DNA from 3 places in the Pseudarthrobacter sp. MDT1-40-2 genome. Region 3 is predicted to be linked to each of the others. Evidence: riboswitches for the same ligand, from Rfam matches in the RefSeq annotation. Region 3 holds a riboswitch; each other region holds the start of a gene.
What was found. A riboswitch is a leader RNA that binds a small molecule or an ion and turns the genes downstream of it on or off. The one in region 3 is predicted to bind thiamine pyrophosphate.
Positions count from the first base shown of each region.

Region 1 (9,516 bases), on a different contig from region 3:
GACCAGGATTACGCTGGCGGCAAGCCGCGCTTCAGCCGGCTCGGACGTGGCGGATCCATCGCTGCTCTTGTCCGCGTCACTCATGCGCCACTCTTCCTGTAACCACCGTCGACGACCGTTTGGCAGGCCCCTGCCCAATATAACCGGCTTCCCGGCACTGCGCGGGCGCTCCTTAGTTCATCCGTTTCAGTTTGGCAGCCGCGCAGACCCAACGGCCAGGAGTTGTTCGTTATAGGTCGTTGCCGGTGATGCGTGGGTCTATGCCGTACTGGGCCGGGACTCCGAGGTGGTCGCGCAGGGTGGTGCCCTCGTAGTCGGTGGGGTAGATGCCCCGCTCCTGCAGCAGGGGAATGACCTCGTCGACAAAGCCATCGACGCCGTCTTCGTAGACGTCCGGGGATATCCAGAAGCCGTCGGCGGCGCCTGCCTCGAACCATTCCTGCAGGTGATCGGCATGGACTTTCCCCGGCCCTACGGTGGTTGGGTGGTAGTCGATGACGCCGTGGGCGAGGATGTCGCGGACGGACCATCCCTGGCGGGCGACTTCAAGGACGTTCCCGGACCGTGGATCCATGGGCGAAGGGTAGGCGGCGGCGATCTGATCCGGGGTGAGCGGCTGGTCGATCATTGCTGGGTCCAGGCTCAAACCGAGCATGCCGCCTAGGTGCGGTACGCGTGCCTCGATGATGTCTCCTCCGATTGCGATCCGGCGGTCGAGCCCGTCGCGTACGGTCGGCGCGACGGTAGTCATGAGACCGGCGATGTACTTGATCTCGTCGGGATCCCGGCCGGCCTCCGCCGCGGCGTTACGCACCATCTCGCGTTGTGCTCGTGCTTCCTCGATGGTCCAGACCTCCGCGATGAAGGCGCTTGAGTAGCGTCCGGCGAGTGAAAGCAGATGAGGGCTGGGGCCTCCCGAGGAGAAGATTACCGGCTGCCCTTGTTCTGACGGCGGGATGGCCAGCGGTCCCCGGGAGGCCACGTACTTGCCCTGCAGATTGATGGGCTGGAGCTTGCCGGGGTCGATGAAGCGGTTCGCCGCCTGATCCTTGATCCATGCGTCCTGCTTCCAGCTGCCCCAGAGGGCCTGGACGATCTGGATCGATTCATGAGCGCGCTGGTAGCGTTCGCTACGCTCGGCCACGGGCTTCCCGTAGTTGGCAGCGACCGCCGGGTCGCTCGTAGTCACGGCATTCCATCCTGCGCGGCCGTGGCTCATCACGTCGAGCGCCTTGAACTGGCGGGCCTGGTTGAACGGCTCCTGGAAAGTCGTCGAGCCGGTGGCGACGAATCCGATCCTCCGGGTCTCCCGCGCGATCGCCGCCAGGGTGAGCATTGGATCCATGACGTTGCTGATCGTGGACTGCTCGAGGTCCCCGCGCACGGCAGGAAAGTCGGGCGTGAAGAGGAACGCGAACTTGCCGCGCTCGGCTGCTTGGGCGTAGCGGACGCTGGCGTCGAAGTCGGCATAGGTGTTCGGGTCAACATGTGGGGCCCGCCATGCTCCGTGCAGGTTGCCGTAGCCGTCGGTGATGGTCATGCCGAGGAACATCTTTTTTTGTGTCACGTGGGTTCTCCAGTCAAGGGAAGGTGTCAGTGTGGGAGCCATACCACTTGGTCGGGAAGCTGTAGCGGCCGCGCTGGCTACGACCCCCAGCAACGGCACGCCCGGTTAAGCCAGCTTCGGGGGTTTGATTGCCCCCAGGATTACGGCGCCGAGTACGGAGGCGAGGCCGCCGAGGATCATGGCTGTCTGTACGCCGGCACCGTCGACGAGGAGCCCGCCAAGGAATGCGCCGAGGGCGATCGCGACCTGGAACACACCTGTTTGCAGTCCTCCGATGCTTTCCAGGCGGCTCGGTTCGGCTCGTGCGAGCCACGTTGAGATGACCGTAGGCAAGGCGCCGAAGCCGGCTCCCCAGAGTGCGGCGGCGACGAAGAGCAAAATGGGACTGCTGCCCATGCAGACAAAGGCGATCATCGCGAGGCCCAGGACGAGCGGGAAGATCAGTGCCGCGGTGCGCAGGGTGCGGTCGGCCAGAGGTCCGGCGACCAGGTTGCCGCCCACAATGCCGAGGCCGTACACCAGGAGCAGGACTGCGAGCTGCTCGGGATCGAGGCCGCCGACCTCGGTCGCTGCGGGACGGATGTAGGTGAAGCCGGCGAAATGACCGGCGCCCATCAGGGCCATGGTGAACAGGCACAGCAGCACCATGCGGGAGCGCAGTGTCTGGATCAGGGGCCGGAATCCGCTCGAGGGGCCGGTCAGCATTGACGGCAGGGCGAAGAATTGGATGACCATGGCTATGATGCCGACACCCGCGGCCAGCGCGAACACAGCACGCCAACCCCAGATCTCACCGAGCAGCGTGCCGAGCGGGACGGCGGCGACGGTAGCCAGGGTCACGCCCACGTTCACGATCGTCAAACCCAAGCCGAGTTTCGATGCCGGGACCAGGCGCGCTGTGATGGAGATTGCCAGCGCCCAGAACCCGCCGATCGCGATACCGAGCAGGACGCGGGCGGCCAAAAGGATCGGGTAGGTCGGCGCAATCGCCACCAGCACGTCCGAGACGACGGCCAGCGCCGAAAGGATGATCATCAGGTGGCGGCGGTTCATGCGTGAAAGCACGACAGGGATGGTGATGCCGGAGATGGCCGCGACAATGGCCGTGATGGCGACGGACTGACCGGCCACCCCCTCTGTCACCCCCAGATCCGCGGCAACCCGGGAAAGAAGGCTCGCCGGCAGGAATTCGGCCATCACGAGGGCGAATACCCCCACGCTCAGCGAGGCCACTCCCGCCCATGATGGTTTCGGCGTCGGGCCTGCACTGTCGGACCGTGATCCGTTAGCGCCGGTCTCTTGTGTTGCTGTTGCTTCGTGAGAAGTCATCCGTTAGTCATCCTGGCTTGCGTGCGAGTACGTATATGAAAGGTGCGCGGGGGCGTGTGGTGGTGGAAGCTGAGGGGCGGCAACGTCAGCTGTAGCAGGCCCGGTTGATTGCGACGAGGAACTTGCCGTCCGGCATTCCACCGGCGGCGATGTACCCGCCGATGGCGTCCATGGCCAGATCCCGGCGGTGGGGGACGCGTTCCTTCTCGGCGGCTGCCAGGAAGGCAGGCATCTCCTCGTGCGTACGATCCGTGCAGTAGACGGGCGCCCCGGGCTGTTGGCGCCAGGACTCAGCGAGGACTCCAGCATCGACGGCGTCGAAACCGGTTTGATCGACGAGGGACATCGCGAGGTTCCGGTGGTCGTCATGATCCGATGCAACAGGAATTGCCACCCGGCCTGCAGCGCCAGCCCCGGTGGCCTTCGCGTCGAACGACTGGGACGTGATGGCGTTCCAGGCCTTGGTGACGGGGCGACCGAACAACTCTGATAACCAGATGCTCTCGGGTTGCCCCTCAACGAAGGCGGGGACGATGCCGTCGCGGGCCGGGTAGTAGTTGGACGTGTCAATGATCACCGCGGCCTCGGGGGCGCGCCGGACGTGAGCGGCGATGTCCTCGTTGCGGTTCATCGGAACCGAGACGATGAGGACGTCGACGTCGTTGGCCGCTTCGGCGGCTGTGACGGCTCGCGCGCCGGTGCTCAAGGCTGCAGCAGCGATCGTCTCCGGGCCGCGTGAGTTCGCGATCCTAACGTCATGTCCGTGGCGGCTGAGCCGCCGAGCGATGGTCGAGCCGATGGAGCCCGCCCCGATGATTCCGATTTTCATGCTTCTCCTCTGGCGATCCTTGTCCCTTCATTCTCAACCTTGCCATTAGTGTGAAGGTCAAATCCTGAGGAGAAAGACGGCCCGATAGCAGGCGTCAACAGAGAGGCAAATCGGGAGCCCTGCTACGACAGGTGTCGGTCGGTAACGAGGCCGCTCGGGGTGCCGGACGCGGCCTCCAGGGCGTGGATGTAGCGAGTGATGGCCTCCCGGTTCTGGGAGAGGATGTCGATCTTTTGAGTCATCCTCTCCCGCTCGCGCAGCAGGATCTCCAGGAGTTCCGGGTCTGCGTCGTTGACGACGACTGTCTGCGGCTGGTTCAGGCAGGGCAGGATGTTTCCGATGATCCTGGTCGGGATGCCTGCATCGATGAGTCCACGGATTTTGCCAACCCGGTCCACGAGATATTCGTCATACTCCCGGTAACCGTTGTCGAGGCGGCGTGGCGTCACCAGGCCCTGCTCCTCGTAATACCGCAGCATCCGGGCGGGTACGCCGGATTTCTGTTCAAGTTCTCCTATACGCACGATGCATCCTCTAGGGGTTGTGACGGAAGCCTGATCCAACCTTCACACTAGCGGAAGGGTTGACGCGGGGGTAGCTATCCGGCGAGGCCCGGACAGGCTGCGCAGGGTTACTCTGTTCGCTCCACAGTTGGGGTCAATTCGGGGTATCCCACGACTGGTTATTCCGGCGGGTGACGCTCGGCACCGCGACCGATAGCCGGCAGTTTAGGTGCTGCTGCTCATCGGGTCATCGTCCGCCTTGCGCTTGTGTCGCGGAAGGAATGCCGCGGTCACGAGGGCGACGACTGCGAGAACAGCGCCGACTGTGAATGCAGCGCGTGCACCATTTGCGATGGAGGTAGTGTCGGTGCCGTCGGCGTTCGAGCTGAGAACCGCGATGAGTACTGCCAGTCCGGCCGCCCCGCCGAGCTGCTGGATGGTGTTGAGCGCGGCGCTGCCGTGCGGAGCGAGAGCACTGGGAAGGGATCCCAGCGACATGGTGAAGAGAGCGACCCAGGCGAATGCTTGTCCGGCGCAGACGAACACGTAAGTGGCAAGGACCACCCACATCGAGGTGTTCTCGGTAAAGGTCGTCATGAACCACCAACCGGCGACGACGACGATGGCTCCCGGGATCGCAAGCCCGCGAGCTCCGATGCGATCGTAGTAGCGGCCGACAAGGAGGGACACGACCCCGATGGTCGCGCCGCCGGGCACCATGAGCAGCCCGGTCTCCAACGAACCGACTCCGAGCGATTCCTGCAGGACGAGAGGGAGCAGGGTGGCGAGACTGAAGGCGCCCATCACCAGGAAGAGGAAGACGATGCCGGGTCGTGCGAACCCGGCATGCAGGAAGATCCGCATGTCCAGAACGGCCGCGTCACGGCGCTGCAATCGGAGCTGCCGCAACACGAATGCTGCGATACCCAGCAGGCCCAGCGGGATCGCGATCCAGAAAGCACTAGAGAAGTGACCGCCGCGGGATTCGCCAGCACTCGCCAGGCCGTACACCAACGCGCCGAATCCGATCGCGGAGAGCACCAGCGACAGCGCGTCGAATCCGATGCGTCGCGGCGTCGTGAGGTTTGGCATCTTGATGGCCCCGATGAGGAGGCCTAATAGCGACAGCGGCAAAATGATGATGAACAACCACCGCCAGGTCAGCTGAGACATCACGAGGCCGGAGAAGGCCGGACCGAGGGCGGGTGCGACGGCAGACACCGCAGTGACTAACGCCATCATCTGTCCACGACGAGACGGTGCAACGAGACCGATCGACGTCGTCATCAGCAGCGGAACCAACACCGCCGTACCGAGGGCTTGCACAACTCGGCCTGTGAGCAGCAGTGCGAAGCCGGGTGCGACGGCCGCGATGAAGGTGCCGAGGGTGAACAATCCGACGCTGACAATGAAAATTGTCCGCAGCTGGAACCGCTGCATGATGTAACCGGTGGTCGGGATGATCACCGCGAGGGTGAGGGCGTAGCCGGTGGTGAGCCACTGCCCGGTCGTAGCCGTGATGTTGAGGTCGTCCATGATTTGCGGCAGCGCCACCCCGACCACCATCTCGGACAGGAACGCCACGAACGCCGAGAAGACCAGGACGGAGATTGTCAGAACCTCGCCCGGAGACAATCGCTTCCTCGGCGCCGGGCTGGTCGCGATCGGGCCGATGACCGCTCCTTCGGGAACGGTGACAGTGCCGAGGGGCCCTGTTGCAGGGGCGAGGCGCGTGTCACTACTCATAAGTTGTTGACTCCTGGGTGCTCGTTTGATTTATAAGCTCGGGGCCGGAATCCACAGGATCACCGCCCGGACAGAGCACCGCGCCATCGGAGAGCCTGCCGGTATTCAGTCTCCACCTTCACACTAGTGTGAAGGTCAAATCGGCTACGCGCTAACCTCTTGGTTTAAGGGGTCGACGCTCGTAGACGGACATTGCTTTACAAATGTGAGGAGTTCCCAGAAGGATCATTAGCGAAGTTGTTCATTATCTGCGCCTGCGCCATTGCGTCACGATCCTGTCTATTCATGAGGCGTCCTTCAGTAGAAGTGGGAGGGAATATGCGAACCATAGGAATGCTTGGTGGTATGAGTTGGGAATCCACCGCTGAGTACTATCGATTGGCGAATGAACTAGTACGGAGTCGTCTCGGCGGCGTCCACTCGGCCAGCATTCTCCTGGACTCCATGGACTTCGCGGATATGGAGCGGCTCCAGTCAGGCGGGGAGTGGAAGGAGGCCGGCAATATGCTGGCCATGAAAGCTTCCTCGTTGGAAGCGGCAGGCGCTGACATCCTCGTACTCTGTACGAACACAATGCATATCGTCGTTGACGCCGTCGAAGAAGCGGTAGCCATCCCCGTGCTGCACATCGTCGACACCACGTCCAACCAGATAAAGCAGCATGGTCTGAACCGCGTCGGACTGCTAGGCACCATGTTCACCATGGAACAGAATTTCTACCGAGACCGGCTCAACGCCAATGGCCTCGACGTCATCGTTCCGGAGCAGCGCGACCGAGCGACTGTGCACCGGATTATTTACGATGAACTTGTCCGCGGCGTTGTGAGGGAAGAGTCCCGCGCCGAGTACCGCGCGATCATGGAGCGCCTCGTCGCCGCTGGGGCAGAAGGAATCATTCTGGGATGCACTGAAATCGAGTTGCTCGTGACGGCGGAGGACAGCCCTGTCCCGGTGTTCCCCACGACGCGGATTCATGTGGAGGCCGCAGTTGATCTCGCGCTCAGCTAGCCGGGAGAAGTCTTTCGTCTCCGCCGCTCACAAGGAACGCCGGGTGTAAACTGAACCAGCCCATAAGGGTGGATTTATCACGACAGGGGAGCGCCGCCGTCGTACTCCGCAGTAATGCGAAGTCGGGTGGGCGCTGAGAGTGCGGGCTGCCGCAGACCCTCGAACCTGATCCGGTTAGTACCGGCGCAAGGGAGTCGAGTTCTCAGAGTTACCGGACAAGGGGCTTTTTGCCCGCCGGAAACTCTCCCCTCCTGTACCTCAGGAGGAAGAAGAAATGACAACTGTAAGCACGAAGAAGACCGGCAAGAGCTGGCGCGTAGTGGACATTGTGGTGGCTGCGCTGATCGCGGTGACCGGCGGCGTGATCTTCTGGGCATGGTCCCAGGGCGCCGGTGTGGTGTCCGCGCCCATGAACGCCGTCTACCCGCCGCTGACCGGCCTGATCGCAGGCGGCTGGATGATTCCGGCGGTGCTGGGAATGCTGATCATCCGCAAACCAGGCGCGGCAATTTTCTGTGAAACCGTCGCTGCCACGGGGGAACTGATCATGGGCTCGCAGTACGGCGTGACCGTGCTGATTTCCGGCCTCCTGCAGGGCCTGGGCGCCGAGCTGGTGTTCCTGTTCCTGGTCTACGGACGCATGAGCACAGGCAGCTTCCTGCACCAGAAATACAACCTGACCGCCGCGCTGCTGGCCGGCGCGGCTGCCGGACTCTTCTGCGGCTTGAATGACTCCTTCATGCCCTGGGGCTGGAACATCCTCTACCCGGGCGCCGACAAGCTGGCCTACATCATCTTCTGCGCCATCTCCGGTGCGATTATTGCCGGTGCCCTCTCCTGGGTAGCCACGCGCGGCTTGGCCAAAACCGGTGTGTTGAGTTCCTTCGCGTCCCGCCGGGCCGCAACGGAGCCCGTCTTCAACTGATGCCAACAGCCGACGACGGCGTCCGCCCTGCCGCCATCACCGCCCAGGGATGGGGATGGCGGCACGCCGGACGGACCACGCCGGCCGTGGCCGGCCTGGACCTGGACGTCCGCCCCGGCGAACGGGTGCTGCTGCTGGGCCCGTCCGGGTCCGGTAAGTCCACGCTCCTCCATGCCCTCGCCGGGGTGCTCGGTGACGAGGAGGACGACGCCGACGAATCCGGAACACTGCTGATCGACGGCGCCCCGCCCCGGGAGCAGCGCGGCCGTGCCGGGCTCATGCAGCAGGACCCGGAAACCCAGGTAGTGCTCTCGCGCCTGGCGGACGACGTCGCGTTCGGCGCGGAGAACCTTGCGGTGCCCCGGGACGAGATCTGGCGGCGGGTCCACGAAGCCCTGGAGGACGTAGGCCTGCGCAACTCTGGTTCAGGCTCTGCCGGGGGCGGGCTGGAACTGGACCACCCGACGTCGGCATTGTCCGGCGGGCAAAAGCAGCGGCTTGCGCTCGCCGGCATCCTGGCCATGCGGCCGGGGCTGATCCTGCTGGATGAACCCACCGCCAACCTTGATCCGGCCGGTGTGCTGGAAGTCCGGGACGCCGTGGCCCGGTGCCTGGATAAAACCGGCGCCACGCTGGTGGTGGTGGAGCACCGGGTATCCGTCTGGAAAGACGTGGTGGACCGGATTGTGGTGCTGCAGCCTGGCCGCGGTGCGTCTTCCGCCGCTGGCGGAAGTCCCTCCGGGGTGCTGTTTGACGGCCCGCCGGACCAGGTCCTGGGGCAGGCGCGCGAACTGCTCGCGACGGCGGGGGTCTGGGTACCGGGCTACGTTCCGTTGACGCGCCCGCGGACAGCGCCGGCAGCTGCGGCCATGCTGCTGACAGCCGAAAACCTCGCCGTGTCCCGCGGAAGGGCCACCCGCCGGGGGCTGCGCAAAGTACCGCCGCCCGCCGTCCAGACAGGGGTACAGGCAACGGTCCGCGCCGGGCAGGCGCTCACCATCACCGGCCCCAACGGCTCGGGAAAATCAACGGTGGCGCTGACTCTTGGCGGCCTGTTGGAACCGGCCGGCGGGACTGTGTCGGCCGCCGTCGAGCTTTCCCGTGGTGCCGGAATCGATCCTTACCGCTGGAAGGCCAAGGAACTGATTGCCCGGATCGGCACTGTCTTCCAGGAGCCGGAGCACCAGTTTGTCACCAGCCGGGTGCTGGATGAACTGACCTTCGGCCCCCGGCACCTTGGCCATGGCGATGAACGCGTGGACGAACTCCTGGAGCGGCTGCGGCTTACGCATCTGGTGGACGCCAACCCTTACACGCTTTCCGGCGGTGAGAAACGGCGGCTGTCCGTGGCCACCGTTTTGGCCGCCCATCCGCAGGTGCTGATCCTGGATGAACCCACGTTCGGCCAGGACGCCAATACCTGGGCGGAGCTTGCGTCCCTGCTGTCCGAACTTCTCGACGCCGGCACGGCTGTGGTGTCCGTCACGCATGACGCCGAATTTAGCAGCGTCCTGGGCGGAACGGAGCTGAAGCTGTCATGAGGCAGGAACTCACGATCCGAAGCAGTGAACAGTCCGAAAAGGCGCTGCTGACCCGGAGCAATCCGCTG
Region 1 covers NZ_JBWZCL010000008.1:2,447-11,962, reverse strand. Annotated here, with positions in the region: gene AC50X5_RS15960 (NUDIX hydrolase) at 1-84, opposite strand, end outside; gene AC50X5_RS15955 (NtaA/DmoA family FMN-dependent monooxygenase) at 230-1,567, opposite strand; gene AC50X5_RS15950 (MFS transporter) at 1,673-2,896, opposite strand; gene AC50X5_RS15945 (NADPH-dependent F420 reductase) at 2,982-3,725, opposite strand; gene AC50X5_RS15940 (MerR family transcriptional regulator) at 3,848-4,249, opposite strand; gene AC50X5_RS15935 (DHA2 family efflux MFS transporter permease subunit) at 4,454-5,974, opposite strand; gene AC50X5_RS15930 (aspartate/glutamate racemase family protein) at 6,260-6,982, shown strand; TPP riboswitch at 7,057-7,192, shown strand; gene AC50X5_RS15925 (ECF transporter S component) at 7,257-7,907, shown strand; gene AC50X5_RS15920 (ABC transporter ATP-binding protein) at 7,907-9,448, shown strand; gene AC50X5_RS15915 (energy-coupling factor transporter transmembrane component T family protein) at 9,445-9,516, shown strand, end outside.
Region 1: linked by a shared signal. The riboswitch ahead of AC50X5_RS15925 (ECF transporter S component) and the one ahead of AC50X5_RS00990 (bifunctional hydroxymethylpyrimidine kinase/phosphomethylpyrimidine kinase) in region 3 are both predicted to bind thiamine pyrophosphate.

Region 2 (9,516 bases), 410 kb from region 3:
ATCCGCTCCATCCTCCCGGCCAGCTGGTCCGAGGAGGCCATGATTGCCGGGAGCTCCGGAAGGGCCTCGCGGGCCCAGTGCGGGACTTCGCGTCCGTTGCTCAGGGCCTCACAGATCACCAGCACAAACCGGTCCACCAGCCGGCGCAGCGGAGCAGTGGTGTGGGCGTAGGGTGCACCGATGGCTGATTGCACGGAATTGTCGGGGACGGCGCCGTCGAAGGTGGTGTAGCCCGCGCCGCGGAACAGCATCCCCGCCGAATGCAGGACGGCCAGCTGTCGCGGATCAGCGGGATCCAGGGTACGCAGGTATTCGCCGTAACTGAGGGAATCATCCCAGGGCTTGCCCAAGGCGGTGGTCTGCCGCTTAAAGTGCCGCAGTGAGCGTTCGTCCGGTGCCGGCATGGTACGCAGTATCCCCACCTTGCCAGCCACCATCAGGGACGCCGCCGCCATACCTGTCATCAGCGAAAGCTGGGCATTCCAGTCCTCCACGGGAAGCTGTGGCGCGGCGGCAATCCGGTAACCGCCGTCGGGCAGTTGCACGATTTCCTGCTCTGGAATGTTCAGGCTGGCTCCGCCGCGGGCCCTTTCAAGTTCAACCCGCTTGAGGCCCACCTCTTTCAGGAGTTCGAGCACGGGACGGGCCGTGCCGGCATCGAGCTCCGCCTGCACTCCCGCGTAGCTCAGCTTGGCCCGGCTGCGCACGGCCGCCCGGCGTACGTTCATCGATTCGACACCGGCGTCCGCAGCCAACCCGAATTCCCAGACATAGGCCGCACACAGTTGGTCCGCCAGTAGGCTGCCGGCCTGCTCGCTGATGACCTCCGGATGGAGCGGAATCCGGCCATCGGGCGCGTAGAAGGTCTGTCCGCGGCGGCGGGTTTCCGCATCGAGCGGTCCACCGGCCGCGACGAAGGAAGGGACGTCCGCGATGGCGTAGAGCACCCGGTAACCCTGGCCGGCACGCTCGATGTACAGGGCCTGGTCCAGGTCCGTCGAAGAAGCGGGATCGATCGTGATGAATTCAACGTGCGTCAGATCGAACTCCGGAAGCCTGTGGTTTTCCACGGACTCGAGGGCATCCTTGAGCGCATCGTCAGGGAACGGTCCCGGCAGCTCCAGCTCGGTCCGCAGCACGCTCAGAGCTTCGGCAAGGGCGTTGTTCCGGTCATGGACGCTGGGTCCCAGGCGAGGATGCGACACGAAATTTAGCGTAACCCGGTTTTGCCGTGGCGTCTCGCCGCCGCTCAGCCAGCTAACAGCTCCCGTCTTGGGTGCAGGCCCGCTTGGTGCGCTCCTAAGGCATGAGAAGGTCCGGCGTCATGGGGTTTGTTGTTTGCTTGCAAGAATCCGAAAAACGACATTGCCTGGTCCGCCGCGCCTAACTTCAGTGATGGTGAATCCCGCGCTCTGCAGGTACGGCACAGGATCACGGGTTATGTGATCTGCGCTGATGCGGATGCACAGTGGTTCGATCGCGCGCATAACGGCACGTGCCAAAACACTCGTTGACCGCCCGTGTTCAGCCAGGACGAACAACCCGCCCGGGCGGAGTACACGGTATGCCTCACGGCTGGCGGCAAGCGGATCAGGGATGGTGCAGAACGTGAAGGTGGAGATGACGGTGTCGGCAGTCTCTGACGGCAAGGCCAAGGCCTGCGCATCACCATGATGCAACTCGACGCGACTGAGCCTGCTTTCTTCCGCGCGCTTGCGGGCGATGGCGAGCATTTCTTCGGAAAGTTCAATTCCTGTCACGTGCTGTACATCGGGACCATACAGCGGCAGGTTCAGGCCGGAGCCCACGCCTATCTCAATTACCGCTCCGCGGGCCATCGAAACAGCCCAGGCCCGGGCCCCCGCAGCGACATGGCGCTCAAAGAAAAACATCCATCGGTCATAGTGACGGGCGTTCTTGTTGAACGCTCTCCTGATGTCTTCGTTGCTGGTCTGGAACACAACAACCTCCCGGAGATACTCCGCTTCTTCGCTGCCGGCACCCACTTTGGAGAAGCAGTTCCCACGACCAAAATCATGGCCGTGTGCCTCAAATTCTAGGGCAGCGCAGGCACGTGGTACCTATGGGCGGGTGGCACATCTTCCAGCACGCAGAAGCGAACTCCCTAGACTGACCACCATGCTCACCGGATATGTATCCCGAACCGCCGTGGTCTTGATGATTGCAGTCTCGTTGGCCGGATGCTCGGGTGCGTCCATGACTTCCCGCAGCACCTTCGCACGGGAGTTCCTTGGCAACTTTGTGAGGTCTTTCGCTGGTGACCGCCATAACGACATCAACGGTTTCGCACGGTCCGCCGTCGATCTGATGAGTAACGATGCCGAGACCGCCGCCACGCTGAGCCTGGTGGGCATCGAGGAGCGGGAGGCGGACCGCGTAGAGGATCCGTTCGGAGCCCTGACGTTTCGGGTCCAGATGCCGGGCACGTCCACCGCGAAACCGTTTGATGCCTGCTACGAAGTTGAGTTCGATCGATATGGCGCAAACGACAGGCGGGTCTGGGAGGGTGACGATTACTTCCGCGAACAACCATGTCCGGCAAATGTGGCTCCTGTCATTCCGCCAATCGACACCAGCATCCGCTTTGTAGTAGCTGCCAACGCGGAAGAGGCAGCGGTACGAGTGCTTTCCGAAATGACCCCAGCAGCAGTGCCCGATGGCGATGGTGACTACATCGCCTCACGGATACTGGCGTTGTTGGAAGCACCCACGGGTGAATACGAGGAGCTCGCCCCGCCTGCTGTGGTCGTGGTCAGTGACAGCATAGGCGTTGCCATGGGAGCCGCACCCGGCGATTGCGTTCTCGTTGCCCGCGTGGACGGTGTGGTCTCGCGGGTGCGGCCTGCGCCCATCCGGCTTGAGCCCGGCGAGCTGGGCTGCACGCCGGAGACCGCCCTGATGGATCCCACTGAACTGGGCCCGCCACACTGATATACCGGCAGGATCAAAAAACCCCGCATCAAAACCCCGGTATCAGGCGCTGACGCGCCGTCCGGTATCAGGCGACGACGCGCCGTCCGGCGTCAAGCGCTGACAGGAGGTCTGCTGCCGCTTGTGCGGGATCCGGTGCGTGGGTAATGGCCCGGACCACGACGATACGGCTGGCACCGGCTTCCACGACCTCCCGCACATTGCCGTGATCGATGCCGCCAATGGCGAACCACGGGACATCGGTGCCGCCCGTTCCAGCGGATGCGGCAGCATGCCGCACCAGATCGAGCCCGACGGCGGCGCGTCCCGGCTTGGTGGGGGTGGCCCAGACCGGTCCGACGCAGAAGTAGTCCAGGTTTCCGGCGCGGGCATCGGCGATGGCGGCGTCCACCTGCTCCGGGGTATGTGAGGACAGGCCAACGATGGGTGCTGCGCCAAGCAGGCTCCGCACCTTCGCCGTGGGGAGGTCTTTTTGGCCGACATGGAAAACAGGGGTTCCGGAGAGCAGCGCAATGTCGGCACGGTCATTTACCGCCCACAGCCGTTCATGACGTTCGGCAGCCCTCCTGAGCACCTCAAGGAGTTCGAGCTCCTGGGCGGCCTCAATGGTCTTGTCCCTCAACTGGATAATGTCCACGCCGCCCGCGAAAGCGGCGTTTACGAAGGTTTCGAAATCGCCCCGTTCGGTGCGGGCATCGGTGCAGAGGTAAAGGCGGGCAGAGCTGAGGTCCGGGCGGGCTGTCATGGATCCAGCCTAATTCCTCTAAGCTGGGGAGGTACTGCGGGAGCCAATATGACCGTCATGGAGACGGCAAGGCTGAGAGGGCATCAGAGCCGACCGCTTGACCTGATCCGGCTAGTACCGGCGTAGGGAAGGAATCCAAGGATGGACGCTGCAGCCGCCACGGCACAAAGCTTCCGTGCCGACGTCGCCGTGATCGGCGGAGGAGTGATCGGCCACGCCGTGGCCTGGGAGTTCCAGCGCACCGGCCGTTCCGTGGCCCTGATCGATGATGCTCCGGGCTCCGGTGCCAGCTGGGCGGCCGCCGGAATGCTGGCCGCGGTCAGCGAATACCACTACCAGGAAGAGGACCTCCTGGAGCTGATGGTGGAATCTTCCGCGATGTGGCCGTCCTTCGCGGAGGCCCTCGCCTTGAGCTCTGGAACCGCCACCGGATATTTGACGACGCCGACCCTCACGGTGGGTGCCGGCGCGGCGGACCGCACGGCGCTCCTTGACCTGCGCCGGGTCCAGCTGGAGCGCGGACTCGCCGTGGAGCCCTTGACCATCAGGGAAGCCCGCAACCGCGAGCCGCTGTTGAGCCCCGGTATTTCCTGCGCCCTCCATACCCCCGATGACCACCAGGTGGATCCGCGGCTGCTGATCAAGGCTCTCCGAGACGCGCTGGGCGGGAAACAGGACGGCAGTGCAGGCGTCGAAAACGCCGTCGGCGGCTTTGCCATCCAGGCGGCGGCCGAAGAACTGATGTACGACGGCGGGAAGGTCACCGGGGTGCGCCTGCGTGGCGGGGGAGAGGTGCTTGCCGCTGAGACGATCGTGGCGAACGGACTGCATGCCGGGCAGTTGGCCGGCCTCCCCGATGGACTGCACTTGCCCCTGCGGCCGGTCCATGGGGACATCCTGCGGCTGCGTGTTCCTGAGCGTCTGCTGCCCCTGCTGACCGCCACCATCCGCGGCCTGGTGCATGGCGTTCCCGTATACATCGTGCCGCGCACCGACGGGACGGTGGTGATCGGGGCCACCCAGCGCGAAGACGCGTTGTCCGGCCACGCGTTCAACAACGGTTCCAATGCGGTTTCGGCAGGGGGCGTATACCAGTTGCTCCGCGATGCCCAGCAGCTGGTCCCCGCCGTCGCCGAGCTCGAACTGCTGGAAAGCACTGCCCGCGCCAGGCCTGCCACCCCCGACAATGCGCCGTTCCTGGGCAGGGTGGCATCGGCCGCCGGGCACGTTGAGGGACTGGTGATTGCCACCGGATTCTTCCGCCACGGAGTTTTGCTCGCCCCGGTGGCGGCCCGCATCTGCCGCGAACTGGCTGACGGGGAGCCGGATCCGCGCTGGAGGCCCTTCCTTCCGGACCGCTTCCCAGCAGCCGCGGCGCCGCCAGGACCAGGCCGCCATCCACTGCAGGATCTTCCGTTCGAACAACAGGAAACCCGATGAACATCACCCTCAATGGCGAAAACCATCCGCTGGACCCCGGTACCTCACTCAGTGCGCTGGTCACCCAAGTGACGGGCCGTCCGCTGGCAGCCAACGGGCAGGCCACGGACGGACGCAAACTCGGCGTGGCGGTAGCCCGCAACGCAGCCGTTGTGCCACGCAGCCAGTGGGCAGCAACGGCGCTCGCGGACGGCGACGACGTGGAAATTGTTACAGCAGTACAAGGAGGCTAGGAATGTCTGAACAGATAACCCGACCAGCGACCGAACTGTCGACGGCGGCACGCACCCCCGCTGAGGTGGCCGCCGCACCGCTCCTGATTAACGGCGTCGAACTTGGCTCCCGGCTGATCATGGGGACCGGCGGCGCGCCGAGCCTGGATGGGCTGGGTGCGGCGCTCGTGGCCTCCGGGACTGGACTCACCACCGTTGCCATGCGCAGGTACTCACCGGCGGAGACGGGGTCCCTGTTCCAGCTGCTGGAGGACCAGGGCATCCGGGTCCTGCCCAATACCGCCGGCTGCTTCACTGCCAGGGATGCCGTCCTTACCGCGGAACTGGCCCGGGAAGCCCTGGAGACCGATTGGGTGAAGCTGGAGGTGATAGCGGACGAGCACACCTTGCTGCCGGACGCCGTCGAACTTGTAGAGGCCACGGAACAGCTGGTTAACCGCGGTTTCAAGGTCTTCGCCTACACCAATGATGATCCTGTACTGGCGCTGCGGCTGGAAAACCTGGGGGCGGTGGCAGTGATGCCGCTGGGCTCGCCGATCGGGACCGGGCTGGGCATCCTGAATCCCCACAACATCGAACTGATCGTCTCGCGGGCGTCGGTACCGGTGGTGCTCGACGCCGGCATCGGTACGGCGTCAGACGCGGCACTGGCGATGGAGCTGGGCTGTGACGCCGTACTGCTGGCAACAGCCGTAACCCGGGCTCAGGATCCGGTGCTGATGGCCGCAGCCTTCAGGCACGCAGTGCAGGCCGGCAGGCTGGCAAGGGTGGCAGGGCGGATTCCACGCCGGGAGCACGCACTGGCGTCTTCAGCTATGGAGGGCCGGGCGGAGTTCCTGTAGGTCGGGCTGCCCGCCGGGCGTGGCCGGCATTGCACTGCAGAGGGCTTTGTTCTGTAGCGAGTGCTTACTGGCGACGCAGGATCTCGGTGAGTCGATGGATGTCCCGGACGTGGCGGGTGCGTCCCAGGTAGACTGCTGCGCCTGCCGCTGCAGCGGAGCCCACCACCATGGGCATGACCCAGGGGAGCCAGGTCAGGCCGGGCCGGTAGGAGAATCCTGCCACCATGCAGATGATCCAGGTCAATGCGCCGACGGCTACGGCAACTCCGGCAGGTAGCGCCATCCCGTACTTCGTATGGCGCTTGTCGTTCGCCCACACAATGAAGCCGGCGGCCACCAGGACCAGGACCACAATCACCAGCGAAAGCATGAATTCTCCTTGGGTAATGCTGCGAGACCGGACCGCCCCGACTTAGTCGGAGCTTAGTCGGAGCGGTCCATCTACGGGACGGAAACCAGCCTGCAGAGGCTAGAACTGGCCGAAGCCCACGCGGCGCTGCTCTTCGGCACCAATTTCCACATAGCCCAGCACTGCTGCAGGAACAATGACCACCCGGCCCTTGTCGTCCGTGAGGCGCAACTCACTGCCTTGCCCGATGGCGTCCGCCACTAGCTTGGCTACGGCATCAGCGTCCTGCGTGGACTCCAGCACAATTTCCCGGCCGACGTTCTGAATGCCGATCTTTACTTCCACAGGAGGCCTCCCAGCCGATCAAAGTTACAGTGTTCCGTGTTTGGACAAATCCGTGATTTCGCGGATCTCATCACTTGCAGCGATTAGCTGCAGACTCCATTTGTAGTCTAGGTCTCCTTGGGGAATCGAGAGATTCCGCGCCAAGCTAAACGGTAAATCAAGTCGCTGGCCACTTCGAGGTCCAGGTCGCCGTCGGTTTCGAGCCAGTAGCGGGCGCTGACCTGGGCCATACCGGTCAGCCCGCGGCCCAGCAGTTGGGCTTCCAGCTCCGGCAGTTTGGTGTCCTCGGCAATAACCCCGGCCACAGCGTCGGCGAAGGTCTTGTTGAAGACTTCCAGCCGGAAACTTACGTCCGGATCGTTGATCAGGTCTGATTCGAAAACCAGCCGGTGCGCCTGATCGTCTGCCGCAATGAACTGGAAGTAGGCGCGCATCACTGCCTGGACGCGTTCCTTGTTGTCATGGGTGGAGGCAAGGGCGTTCAGCATCAGCTCCGTCAGCGACGCCAGATGGCTCTCCAGGAGGGCGAGGTACAACTCCCGTTTGGAAGGGAAGTGCTGGTAGAGGACCGGCTTGCTGACCTGGGCGGTCTCCGCAATTTCGTCCATGGCAGCAGCGTGGTAGCCGTTCGCAACGAAGACTTCGAGTGCTGCCGTCAGCAGCTGGGCACGGCGCTCATCGCGGGGAAGCCGTGCCGAGCGCTGGCCGGCTGGACGCCCCTGGCCGGTGACCGGCGTACCGGGAGCGGCGGCGGAGCCATTTTGGCTTCGTGCCCGTTCAACGGGTCCTGGAGTGCCCACTGTGCCCTGCTTTCACTTGCTGTTATGACCACTTTACTTCCCGGTAATATGACCTGCCGGTATCCGGGGGCATACATTGAAGTATGGCTTCAACAATCCCGTCAACTGCCACCACTGCACAGCTGAATCCGCTGGTTGAACCAGCCGCCGCGCTGACCACGGACGAGGTGGAGCGATACTCCCGCCACCTCATCATTCCGGAAATCGGAAGCATCGGTCAGCGGCGCTTGAAGAACGCCCGCGTGCTGGTCATCGGTGCCGGCGGGCTGGGCTCGCCGGCGCTGCTCTACCTGGCGGCGGCCGGAGTGGGAACGATCGGCATCGTTGACGACGACACCGTTGATCCCAGCAACCTCCAGCGTCAGGTGATCCACGGGGTAGAGGACGTGGGCCGGCCCAAGACGGAATCAGCCCGGGACGCCATAGCCTCACTGAACCCGCTGGTGACGGTGCGCCTGCACAACATGAGACTGGACGCCGGCAACGCGCTGGAGCTTTTCTCCGGATACGATCTCATCCTCGACGGTGCGGACAACTTCGCCACCCGCTACCTGGTCAATGATGCCGCAGCCATCCTCGGTAAGCCCTATATCTGGGGCTCAATCTTCCGCTTTGACGGCCAGGTCAGTGTGTTCTGGGAACAGCACGGCCCCACGTACCGGGACCTGTACCCGGAGGCTCCGCCCGCCGGATCGGTGCCGTCCTGCGGCGAAGGTGGCGTGTTTGGCATGCTCTGCGCTGCCGTGGGCTCCCTGATGGTGACTGAGGCGGTCAAGCTGATTACCGGCGTCGGCCGTTCCCTGCTTGGCCGGGTGGCCCTGTTCGATGCGCTGGGCGGCAGCTGGCGTGAAATCCGGGTGGAACGTGATCCTGAAGCGGAGCGCGTTACGGAACTGACTGACTACGAGGCGTTCTGCGGTATTGAACCAGCAACGCCAACGGACAGCAGCCACACGGTTACCGCTACGCAGCTGGCCACGATGCTGGCGGCGCGCAAGGCCGGGCTCAAGGATTTCGATCTGGTGGACGTCAGGGAGACGGGTGAACACGACATCGTGAGCATCGACGGATCGGTCCTGATCCCGCAGGGGCGGATACTGGCCGGGGAAGCCTGGGCCGAACTGCCGCAGGATCGCGACATCGTGTTCCACTGCAAGGCCGGGACGCGGTCAGCGAATGTCCTGGCGGCGGCCCGCAATGCCGGATATGAGCGGGTGAGCCACCTGGAGGGCGGCATCCTGGCGTGGGTCAGTGATGTGGAGCCGGACAAGCCGGTGTACTGAAAGAACGTGCGCATCCCGTCCCCGGACGGGAGGAAAGACCCCTATTGACCTCTATCGATTCCCATGAAAAGATAACGATCAGATTTTGATACCGGTATCAATCAGTATCAGAATCAACCCCCTGTCAACGAAAGGACTGCCCGTGCTTGGCTTCAAAGAAGAAGAATTCCTCACCCAGACCCGGAGTGCCCTCGCGCTGCAACCGCAGATCGAGCAGCTGGTCGATTCCCTTCAGGAGCGTGGGTTTGAGAACCTCTTCCTGATCGGTGCCGGAGGCACCTACGCGGCGATGTTGCCTTACGAGCACTTCATCCGCTCGCGCTCGACACTGCCCGTCCGAACCGTCATCGGCAAGGAACTGATGCTCACCGCCGATCCCGGGTTCGGCCCCGGCTCCGTTGCAGTTTTCGCCTCGGTGTCCGGGACCACGGAGGACATTATCGAGTCGATCGAATTCGCCAAGGCCCAGGGCGCCTACACCGTGGGCTTCACCGGGTTTGGCGACAGTCCGTTTGCCCGGGCACTGG
Region 2 covers NZ_JBWZCL010000001.1:621,376-630,891, reverse strand. Annotated here, with positions in the region: gene AC50X5_RS02915 (RNB domain-containing ribonuclease) at 1-1,205, opposite strand, end outside; gene AC50X5_RS02910 (class I SAM-dependent methyltransferase) at 1,323-2,006, opposite strand; gene AC50X5_RS02905 (hypothetical protein) at 2,140-2,952, shown strand; gene thiE (thiamine phosphate synthase) at 3,020-3,697, opposite strand; TPP riboswitch at 3,724-3,843, shown strand; gene thiO (glycine oxidase ThiO) at 3,839-5,137, shown strand; gene thiS (sulfur carrier protein ThiS) at 5,134-5,370, shown strand; gene AC50X5_RS02885 (thiazole synthase) at 5,373-6,212, shown strand; gene AC50X5_RS02880 (hypothetical protein) at 6,277-6,582, opposite strand; gene AC50X5_RS02875 (DUF3107 domain-containing protein) at 6,682-6,906, opposite strand; gene AC50X5_RS02870 (TetR/AcrR family transcriptional regulator) at 7,014-7,706, opposite strand; gene moeB (molybdopterin-synthase adenylyltransferase MoeB) at 7,790-8,989, shown strand; gene AC50X5_RS02860 (SIS domain-containing protein) at 9,132-9,516, shown strand, end outside.
Region 2: linked by a shared signal. The riboswitch ahead of thiO (glycine oxidase ThiO) and the one ahead of AC50X5_RS00990 (bifunctional hydroxymethylpyrimidine kinase/phosphomethylpyrimidine kinase) in region 3 are both predicted to bind thiamine pyrophosphate.

Region 3 (9,516 bases):
CATTGGTGAAGTCGGTTTGCTTAACCCAACGGACAGGCTTTTCACCAATCACGCGGAACAGCGGTTCCAGGTTCTGCTCTTCGCGGCGGATGCGGAATCCTGCAGCATTGACGGCACGCGGACGCAGCACCGGCGGCTGGACCTTGGGCGGTGCAGCTGCCAGGTTCTCGCGGGCCGTCTTGACAATCTCTGCCATCGCGAAGCCGAGCTGGCGGAGGCCCTCATGGCTGGTGGCAGAGACTTCAAAGACGCGGTAGCCGCGCGCTTCCAGGTCCGGGCGGACAAACCCGGCCATGTCGCGGCCGTCCGGAAGGTCCACCTTGTTTAAGGCCACCAGCCGGGGGCGCTGGTTCAGGGGTACCACTTCGCCGTCCGTGCCGGCGTAGCTCATGTCAACGGCGTACTTCTCAAGCTCTGCTTCGATGATGGCGAGGTCCGCAAGCGGATCTCGGTCCGATTCCAGCGTGCCGCAGTCAAGGACGTGCACCAAGGCGGCGCAGCGCTCAACGTGACGGAGGAAGTTGTGCCCCAGTCCTTTGCCTTCGCTGGCGCCCTCAATCAGTCCGGGAACGTCCGCGATGGTGAAGCGGACCTCGCCGGCCTGCACAACACCGAGGTTGGGGATCAGCGTGGTGAACGGGTAGTCGGCAATCTTGGGGCGGGCTGCAGACATCGCAGCGACCAGGCTGGACTTTCCGGCTGACGGGAAGCCCACCAGGGCGATGTCCGCAATGGACTTCAGTTCCAGGATGATGTCACTGGACTCGCCTTCGATGCCCAGCAGCGCAAAGCCGGGAGCACGGCGCTTCTGCGAAGACAGGGCAGCGTTGCCCAGGCCTCCGATGCCACCGGCAGCAGCAACGTACTCCATGCCGGGGCTGACCAGGTCCGCCAGGACGGTGCCGTCCTTGGCTTTGACCACAGTGCCTTCGGGGACGGGGAGGATGAGGGTTTCACCGTTCTTGCCGCCGCGCCAGTCGCCCATGCCCGGCCCGCCGTTGGTGGCGTGACGGTGGGGTGCGTGGTGGTAGTCAAGCAGCGTGGTGGTCTGGGGGTCGACGCGCAGGATGACATCGCCGCCGTTGCCACCATTGCCGCCGTCGGGACCGCCCAGAGGCTTGAACTTTTCACGGTGTACAGAGACGCACCCATGGCCGCCGGTACCGCCGGATACGTGCAGTACTACCCGGTCTATAAAGCTGGCCACGTGGATCTCCTCTTGCTGTTTCCGGACGTCAGGAACGCCAAGATGATTGTAATGCGGTTAAAAGAACAGTGGAGCGGACCAATGGTCCGCTCCACCGCAACAGATCTGGTTGTTACTCTGCAGCTGCAGCAGCAACGATGTTAACAACGCGGCGACCGCGGCGGGTACCGAATTCAACGGCTCCCGGGGTCAGTGCGAACAGGGTGTCGTCGCCGCCACGGCCTACGCCTGCACCCGGGTGGAAGTGGGTGCCGCGCTGGCGGACGATGATCTCGCCTGCGGAAACGACCTGGCCGCCGAAGCGCTTTACGCCGAGGTACTGGGCGTTGGAGTCACGACCGTTGCGAGTGGAGCTCGCGCCTTTTTTATGTGCCATTTGATATGCCTGCCTTAGGAATTCTGGGAATCTGAGGGGAAACCTGAACGAGTAACCGAAGTTACTTGATGCCGGTGATCTTGACCTTGGTCAGTTCCTGACGGTGACCCTGGCGCTTCTTGTAACCGGTCTTGTTCTTGAACTTCTGGATGACGATCTTGGGACCACGGAGGTCTTCAAGGATCTCAGCCGTAACAGTCACCTTGGCCAGGTCCGCGGCAGCGGAAGTGACCTTGTCACCGTCCACCAGAAGCAGCGCGGGCAGCGAAATAGTGCTGCCGGCTCCACCGGGGACGCGGTTCATGGTAACGAAGTCTCCAACGGAAACCTTCTCTTGGCGGCCACCTGCGCGGACAATCGCGTACACTGGGGAACTCACTTCTCTCGACGTCATTACTAAATTTGCGTGCGGAACCTGGACTCAAAGTGGTCGGTTCCCGCTGTGCCTCAACGCCGTGGATTCCCCGGGGGGACCCGTGAGCTATTACCTGGACTTGCCGATTGGCTGGTCCGGGGAGTCATAACCCAAGTGTTGGCGTAAGCACCGAAGATCCAGTTTACGCTAAATCTGGCTCCGGCCGCAAATGAGGCTGGTTCCGGGCTGTACCGTACAAATCACTAAGCAATTTCTCTCAGCAATGCTGAACGCACATCCGGAACCGTGCCTGACTATCCTACCCGTACGCACAGGACATGTCCGCCAGGCTCAGGCAAACCGGCGCGGCGCGTCGAAGAAGTCCACCTCGAACCGGCATGACTGGGTAAAGGCAGCCAGCATGGCCGAGCGGTCGGCCGCAGATCCGTTCCTTCCCGCAGCGTCGGCGATGGCAATCGCCTGCCGGGTGGCTTCGGCGAAAGCTTCGTCCGCGTAGGTACGGAGCCAGTCTGCATACGGATGTCCCGCCGGTGATTCGGCTGCCAGGAACTGACCGTGGAGACGCTCCCCCACTTCCGCATACAACCAGAAGCACGGCAGCACCGCTGCCACCAGGACGCCGTAGCTGCCAACGGACGAGGCCGCCAGAAGATGATCGACGTAGCTTTTGGTCACCGGACCCTGGCCCGTGGGCGACGGGCGGCCAGCCAGCCAGGTCCTGTGCAGCTCCGATTCGACCTCAAGGCAGCTCAGCGCCGAGCGCGCCCAGAACATTTGCTCCGCCTCTGTGGGCGCCAACGCGCTTGCCCGCGACAACACCCGCGAGTAGCCGTTCAGGTACAAGGAGTCCTGGCTCAGGTAATACGCGAAGTGCTCCTCGGTCAGGGCTCCGGACGCCAGTTCCCGGATAAAGTCCAGTGCGTAGATATCGTCCAGGTAAGGCTCCGCTTCCCGCCGGAGAAGGTCAGAGAAACTGCCGGGCAGGTCAGTCCCCGCGCCGTCTGCACCCGCAGGGACGAGGTGGTGAAAGTGATGGACGGGGCCCTTTCCACTTCCGACGGCGAGGCTGCCGCCCCCGGCAAGCGCCCCTTCCAGCCAAGGTTTGACCACCGCCAGCGCTTCCTCCCAGTTGCCTAGCCTCGCCATCACGGTGGCCATGGCGGAGGACAGCGAGCAACCCGTGCCATGGCTGTTATTTGTGGCAATCCGGCGCCCCTGGAACTCCACGACCTCCGAGGACAGCAGCCCTGCACTGTTGACGAGGGCGTCAGGGCAGGTACCGCCGTCGAGGTGTCCGCCCTTGACCAGGACCGTGGCTCCGCTGGCCGTGGATAGGCGCTTACCCTGTTCCAGTGCGCCCGCCCAGTCCTGTGCGGGCTCCTCCCCCAGGAGAATTGCCAGTTCCGGAAGGTTGGGCGTGACGAGGTCCGCAAGAGGCAGCAGCCTGAGCAGCGCTTGCTCGGCCTGTTCCTTGAGCAGCCGGTCCCCACTGGTGGCGACCATGACAGGATCCAGGACCACGACGGCGGGACGCACCTTCCGCAACCACTCCCCGACCACCGTGACCACTTCCTCCTCACCCAGCATGCCGATCTTGACGGCATCAATGGTGATGTCCTCGCTGATGGCGTCCAACTGCTGCGCCAGGAACGACTCCGGCGGTACGTGGATGCCCCGGACGCCGCGTGTGTTCTGTGCGGTGAGCGCCGTGATGGCGGCCATGCCGTAACCACCGTTGGCCGCGATGCTCTTCAGGTCAGCCTGAATTCCGGCGCCGCCGGATGGATCCGAACCCGCGATGGACAGCACCCGGGGAATCGAGTGCCTTGGGGGCTGACTGGACGTGCCATTGCTGGCTGTGCTGGTTGACGTTGCAGGCAGTATGAATGACGAAGTCACGTGGACATCCCTTCGCCGGTGCTAACCGGACAGGTTCAACGGGTCTTATCTCAGCCGGCTCCGATGCCTGGCACCCCGTGTCAGTACTACAGCCTAACGCAGACGAAAAAGGGCCCGGTCCCGCGGCCTGCAACCGCCGGGACCGGACCCTTCACTCAGTCAGCGCTAGAGCTCAGATGCCGGTACGCCCACGCCCAGGATGATCGGCTGGGAGGCATCAGGCTTGCTGGCCTGAGCAGCTGCCGCAGAGACCGGAGCCTTCGCTTCATGGCTGTGTGAACCTGTGGCAGCGGGAGCAGGCGCGTGCTGCTCTACGCTGGTCTCGTTCGCTGCACCCTGCGCACGGCTGGCACTGCGGTTGCGGCGCGGACGGCGTGAGCGTGACGGGTCTGCTGCTTCGGGAGCGGCAGCGGCTGCCGGAGCAGCGGACACCGTGCGGGCGCCAGTTGTCTCGGTGACCTTTTCGGCTGCAGGTTCACCCAGGTGGGCGAACGCTTCGGCGAGGCTGTCCAGCGTGAGCTTGGGCTGCGGCTGTTCCTCGTCCGTGTGGGCGACCGAAGGCAGTGCAACCTTCTCGCCGCCGAACGTCAAAACAGCGGCGGGAGCAGCGACCGGAGGCTGGGGAGCCGTGGTTTCAGGTTCCCGTGTTTCGCGCACCGTTTCAACAGCGGCCGGCGCAGCTGCCGGAGCCGCGTGTTCCTGGTCATGCTGGTGGGCAGCATGTGCGGCGGCGGCGATGTTGGCAAGTGCCGCGCGGGTTGCCTCGGCTTTGGCGTGGCGCTCGGCGTCGTTCGGTTCGGACTGAACCGTGTGCACCACGGCCGCCGGTGCTGCAACGTCAAGCTGCTGGCCGCCGCGTCCGCGACGGCGCTTACGTTCGCCCCGTGCAGGCTGTGCCTCAATGCGGGGTGCCTCGCTGCGCTGGTTGTCGCTGCGGAACGCGTGGTGGTCAGCAGCCACAACATTGGCGCGGCGGTGCTCCACAGGTTCGTCGTGCGTGACTACACCCCGCCCTGCGCAGACCTCACACTGCTCACCAAAGACTTCCAGCAGACCGGTGCCCATGCGCTTGCGCGTCATCTGGACCAGGCCCAGTGATGTGACCTCAGCGACCTGGTGCTTGGTGCGGTCACGGCCCAGGCACTCCACCATGCGGCGCAGCACCAGGTCCCTGTTGGATTCCAGCACCATGTCGATGAAGTCGATCACGATGATTCCACCAATGTCGCGCAGGCGCAGCTGGCGAACCACTTCCTCGGCAGCTTCGAGGTTGTTCTTGGTGACTGTCTCTTCCAGGTTGCCGCCGCTGCCGGTGAACTTGCCGGTGTTGACGTCCACCACGGTCATGGCTTCCGTGCGGTCAATCACCAGCGAACCGCCCGAAGGCAGGAAGACCTTGCGGTCCAGGGCCTTGGCAATCTGCTCGTCGATCCGCCAGGCAGCGAAGATGTCCTGGTCCTGGGTCCACTTCTCAAGGCGGCCCACCAGGTCCGGTGCCACGTAGGTCACGTAGGCCTCGATGGTGTCCCAGGCCTCCTCGCCGGACACGATCAGCTTGGAGAAGTCCTCGTTGAAGACATCGCGGACAACCTTGATGGTGAGGTCAGGTTCTCCGTACAGCAGCTCCGGGGCCAGGACCTTGGTGGACTTGGCCTGTCCTTCAATGCCCTCCCACTGCGCACGGAGGCGGTTGATGTCGTGAGTCAGTTCCTCTTCCGAGGCACCCTCGGCAGCAGTCCGGACAATCACCCCGGCATTTTCGGGCAGCCGGTCCTTGAGGATCCGCTTGAGGCGGTTACGCTCGACGTCGGGCAGCTTGCGTGAGATGCCCGTCATGGATCCACCGGGTACGTACACGAGGTAACGGCCCGGAAGCGAAATCTGGCTGGTCAGGCGGGCGCCCTTGTGGCCTACCGGATCCTTGGTCACCTGGACCAGGACGGTGTCGCCGGACTTCAGCGCGTTCTCGATCCGGCGCTGCTTGCCCTCAAGGTTGACAGCTTCCCAGTTGACTTCACCGGCGTACAGCACGGCATTGCGGCCGCGTCCGATGTCCACGAAAGCAGCTTCCATGGAGGGCAGCACGTTCTGTACCTTGCCCAGGTACACGTTGCCGATCAGGGAATCCTGCTGGGTCTTGGACACAAAGTGCTCGGCCAGAACGCCGTCCTCAAGGACGCCGATCTGGATTCTGTCGTCGCGCTGACGCACGATCATCTGGCGGTCCACAGACTCACGGCGGGCCAGGAACTCGGCCTCGGTGATGACGGTGCGGCGGCGTCCGGTGTCGCGCGATTCACGGCGGCGCTGCTTCTTTGCCTCCAGGCGGGTTGATCCCTTGACGCTGGTGACGCGGTTGTTGACGGGTGCCTCGCTGACGGCGCGGGGCGCACGGACGCGGGTCACGGTGTTGGGCGGATCGTCATCCTCGCCACCAGTCAGTTCGAGGTCCTGGTCGCCACGGCGGCGACGCCGGCGACGGCGTGACGTCACACCGTCTTCAGCTGTGGCGCCTTCACCTTCGGCTTCATCCTCGGAGCCCTCGCCTGCCGACTCACCGTCTTCATCACGGTCGGCACGTCCCCGGCTCCGGCGCCCACGGCTGCGGCGGCGGCGCCGGCTGCTGGAATCCTCACCGGCCTCGTCGTCGTTCTCGTCCTGCTCTTCGGCTTCGGCCTCGTCCTCGACAGGTGCGGGGCGCACCACGGCGCTGAGGTCGGGTGCCTGGAAAAGCACCGATGCCGGGGCAGGTTCCAGGAACAGTGAAGTAAACGGATTGGCAGGAGCTTCCGCATCAGCTGCCGCAGGGCTTTCGGCCCCGGCGGCAGGCAGGGCCTGGTTCGGAGCTTCCTGCACGGCAGGTTCTTCCGGGGCAGACACCGGAGCTACGGGCACCTCGGCGGCCACGGGTTCCTCGGCGACAGCGGGTGACGCGGCCTTGCGCGTCGCTGCCCGACGGCGTCGTACCGGCTTCTCCGGGACGTCCGCTACAGGTGCGGCTGCTTCTTCAACCGGCACGTCCGCTGCTGTGTTCACGGCCGATTCCTGAGCCGCTTCCGGCGCAACGGCCTCTTCTACAGCTGCTTTGGCGCGCGGGGCGCGCGTGCGGCGGACTGCTTTTGCCGGCGCTTCAGCGGGGGCGGCTGCCTGGCCGGCAGGTTCAATAGCTTCAGCGGGGGCGGCTGCCTCGCCGTCAGTTTCGACTCCATTCGCTTCAGGAGGAACAGCGGCCGCGGCTTTGGCCTTGGGCGCTGCCTTCTTCCGCGTACGGGTAGCCTTCTTGGCAGTTTCCCCTGCGTCCATTGCGGCCGATGCTTCGTCAACGGCTAATACCTGGTCATTATCCATATGTGGCAACACTCCTGCCCCTGACGTACCGCCACATCCGGCACCCATTGGGGCACATATTGTCAAAACCCGCAGGCGTTGACAGAAGTCAATTGGATGCTCCCAGGTTCGCACCGGCAGTGGGGTGCGGCAGCCCGTGAGAGCCGGCGGCTTTGCCGTTGAACCTGTTGTTCAACCGGTATCTACAACCGGCCACAACAGGTGCCTTCCAATGGCATTGCATGGCGCCGGGATTGAATGATCCACGGGCTGCCTGCCCATCATTGGCGGTCTTGGAGACAAGTCACCGGACCGGAGCCCGAATGTGGATCGGCCTCCAGCCACGTTTATTCTCTCACACCGTCACAGGTTCAGGAGGTAGGCGTGAGCCCAAACTGGGACACATATTCAGCAGGCGGCGCTACAATCGCCCAAGGAGCACCCCAACCTAAGGACGCCGAATTTCCATGTCTAAGACCATTCCTGCCGGTGGGCCTGCGGACAACGCAGCAGCAACCGCCCCCGTCACGTCGACGGGCGGCACTTCCCCGGCCCTGCCTGCCCCGGCCCGGAACAAAAACATCGGCTGGCTGCTGGTGATCACCGGCGTCGTGGGTTGGCTTGCCTCCGGCGCGCTGGTCCTGGAGAAGCTGGAAACGCTCAAGGACCCCAACTACGTGACCGTCTGCGACGTAAACCCCTTTATATCCTGCGGGCAGGTGATGATGACCTGGCAGAGTTCGGTGTTCGGGTTCCCCAACATGTTCATGGGCATCGTGGCCTTTGCCGTGGTCATCACCACGGGGATGGCGCTGCTGGCCGGTGCCACGTTTGCGCGCTGGTATTGGCTAGGACTCCAGGCCGGGGTCACGCTGGGCTTCGCCTTTGTGGTGTGGCTGTGGTCCCAGGCGCTCTACGACATCGGCGTGCTCTGCCCGTTCTGCATGGTGGTGTGGGCGGCGATGATCCCGCTCTTTGTCTGGGTGACCATCCGCAATATCAGTGCGGGCGTGATCCCGCTGCCAGCCAGGGCAACCAAGCTTGTGGGAGATTCCGGCTGGATCATTGTGGCCCTGCTCTACGTCGCCGTCATCGCCTCGATTTTCTTCGCGTTTATCCAGATCTTCGCCGGAACTTCCGGCTTCTAGATAACTTTTCCTCAGCTGGAGCCACCGCCGGCATAACAGGAAAGGCCAATGTTCGCGATGAACATTGGCCTTTCCTGTCACTTTGATGAGGCTTAGAACCAGATCTTGATCTCGCGCTCGGCGGATTCCGGGGAATCCGAGCCGTGGACCAGGTTCTGCTGCACCTTCCCGCCCCAGTCGCGGCCGAAGTCGCCACGGATGGTACCGGGGGCGGCGGTAGTGGGATCAGTGGTCCCGGCCAGGGAGCGGAAACCCTCGATCACCCGGTGGCCTTCAAAAATCGCGGCCACGACGGGTCCGCAGAGCATAAATTCCACCAGGGGCTCATAGAACGGCTTGCCTACATGTTCCTCGTAGTGCTGCTCCAGGAGCTCACGGCTGGCGTGCACCTTTTTCAGTTCGGCCAGGGTGTAGCCCTTTGCTTCGATCCGGCCAAGGATGGCGCCCGTGAGGTTCCGGGCTACGCCGTCGGGCTTGATCAGTACCAGGGTGCGTTCAGTGGTCACAGCTGCTCCAATACATCGGGTGGTTTTGCTCGTTATTCTACGGTGCTGCCGGCGGCGGGGGCTCCGGGTGGCTGGCTTCCCATTCGGCCTGCTCCCGGGCCCGCTCGGCGGACTCCCGGTCTATCCGGGCGCCGGCCCGGAGGCCGTACCACCACGCGAGCGCGAACAGGAGCCCCACAACGAACATGGTGGGCTCGATGATGCCGGTCAGGATCAGGACCACCTGTAATGCCCAGCCAACCGTCATCCCCCAGGGCCGGGAAAGGACGGCGCAGGCGAACACCAGCACCAGGCTCAGCACGATGCCGACGGACAAGATGATGGCCGGCGGGAATTCGCCGCGCCGTAGTCCAAACACGGCCAGTGTTGCGAAGAAGGCCACGAATGCTTCCAGCAGGAGGACGGTGGAGGCGAACATGATTTTGGTGGACCGGCGTTTCTTTGGCATGCCGGGTCTCCATTCGCGCTGGGCTTTAGTCAGCTTCGCCATGGCCTAGGCCTCCGTCTTTCCCAGCAGGATCCGTGCTTCGGCAACGAGCGTGATGGAACCCGTCACCAGCACGCCGCCGGAGAGGTCCTCATTGGCTTCTGCCCGTTCCACAGCCCATTCCAAGGCGTCGTCCAGCTTCTCGGCGATGTGGATGTTGTCCTCGCCAAAGCCCATTTCAACGGCAAGT
Region 3 covers NZ_JBWZCL010000001.1:208,051-217,566, forward strand. Annotated here, with positions in the region: gene obgE (GTPase ObgE) at 1-1,207, opposite strand, end outside; gene rpmA (50S ribosomal protein L27) at 1,320-1,583, opposite strand; gene rplU (50S ribosomal protein L21) at 1,645-1,950, opposite strand; gene AC50X5_RS00990 (bifunctional hydroxymethylpyrimidine kinase/phosphomethylpyrimidine kinase) at 2,290-3,858, opposite strand; TPP riboswitch at 3,849-3,946, opposite strand; gene AC50X5_RS00995 (Rne/Rng family ribonuclease) at 4,024-7,206, opposite strand; gene AC50X5_RS01000 (vitamin K epoxide reductase family protein) at 7,653-8,333, shown strand; gene ndk (nucleoside-diphosphate kinase) at 8,426-8,839, opposite strand; gene AC50X5_RS01010 (DUF4233 domain-containing protein) at 8,877-9,329, opposite strand; gene AC50X5_RS01015 (bifunctional folylpolyglutamate synthase/dihydrofolate synthase) at 9,333-9,516, opposite strand, start outside.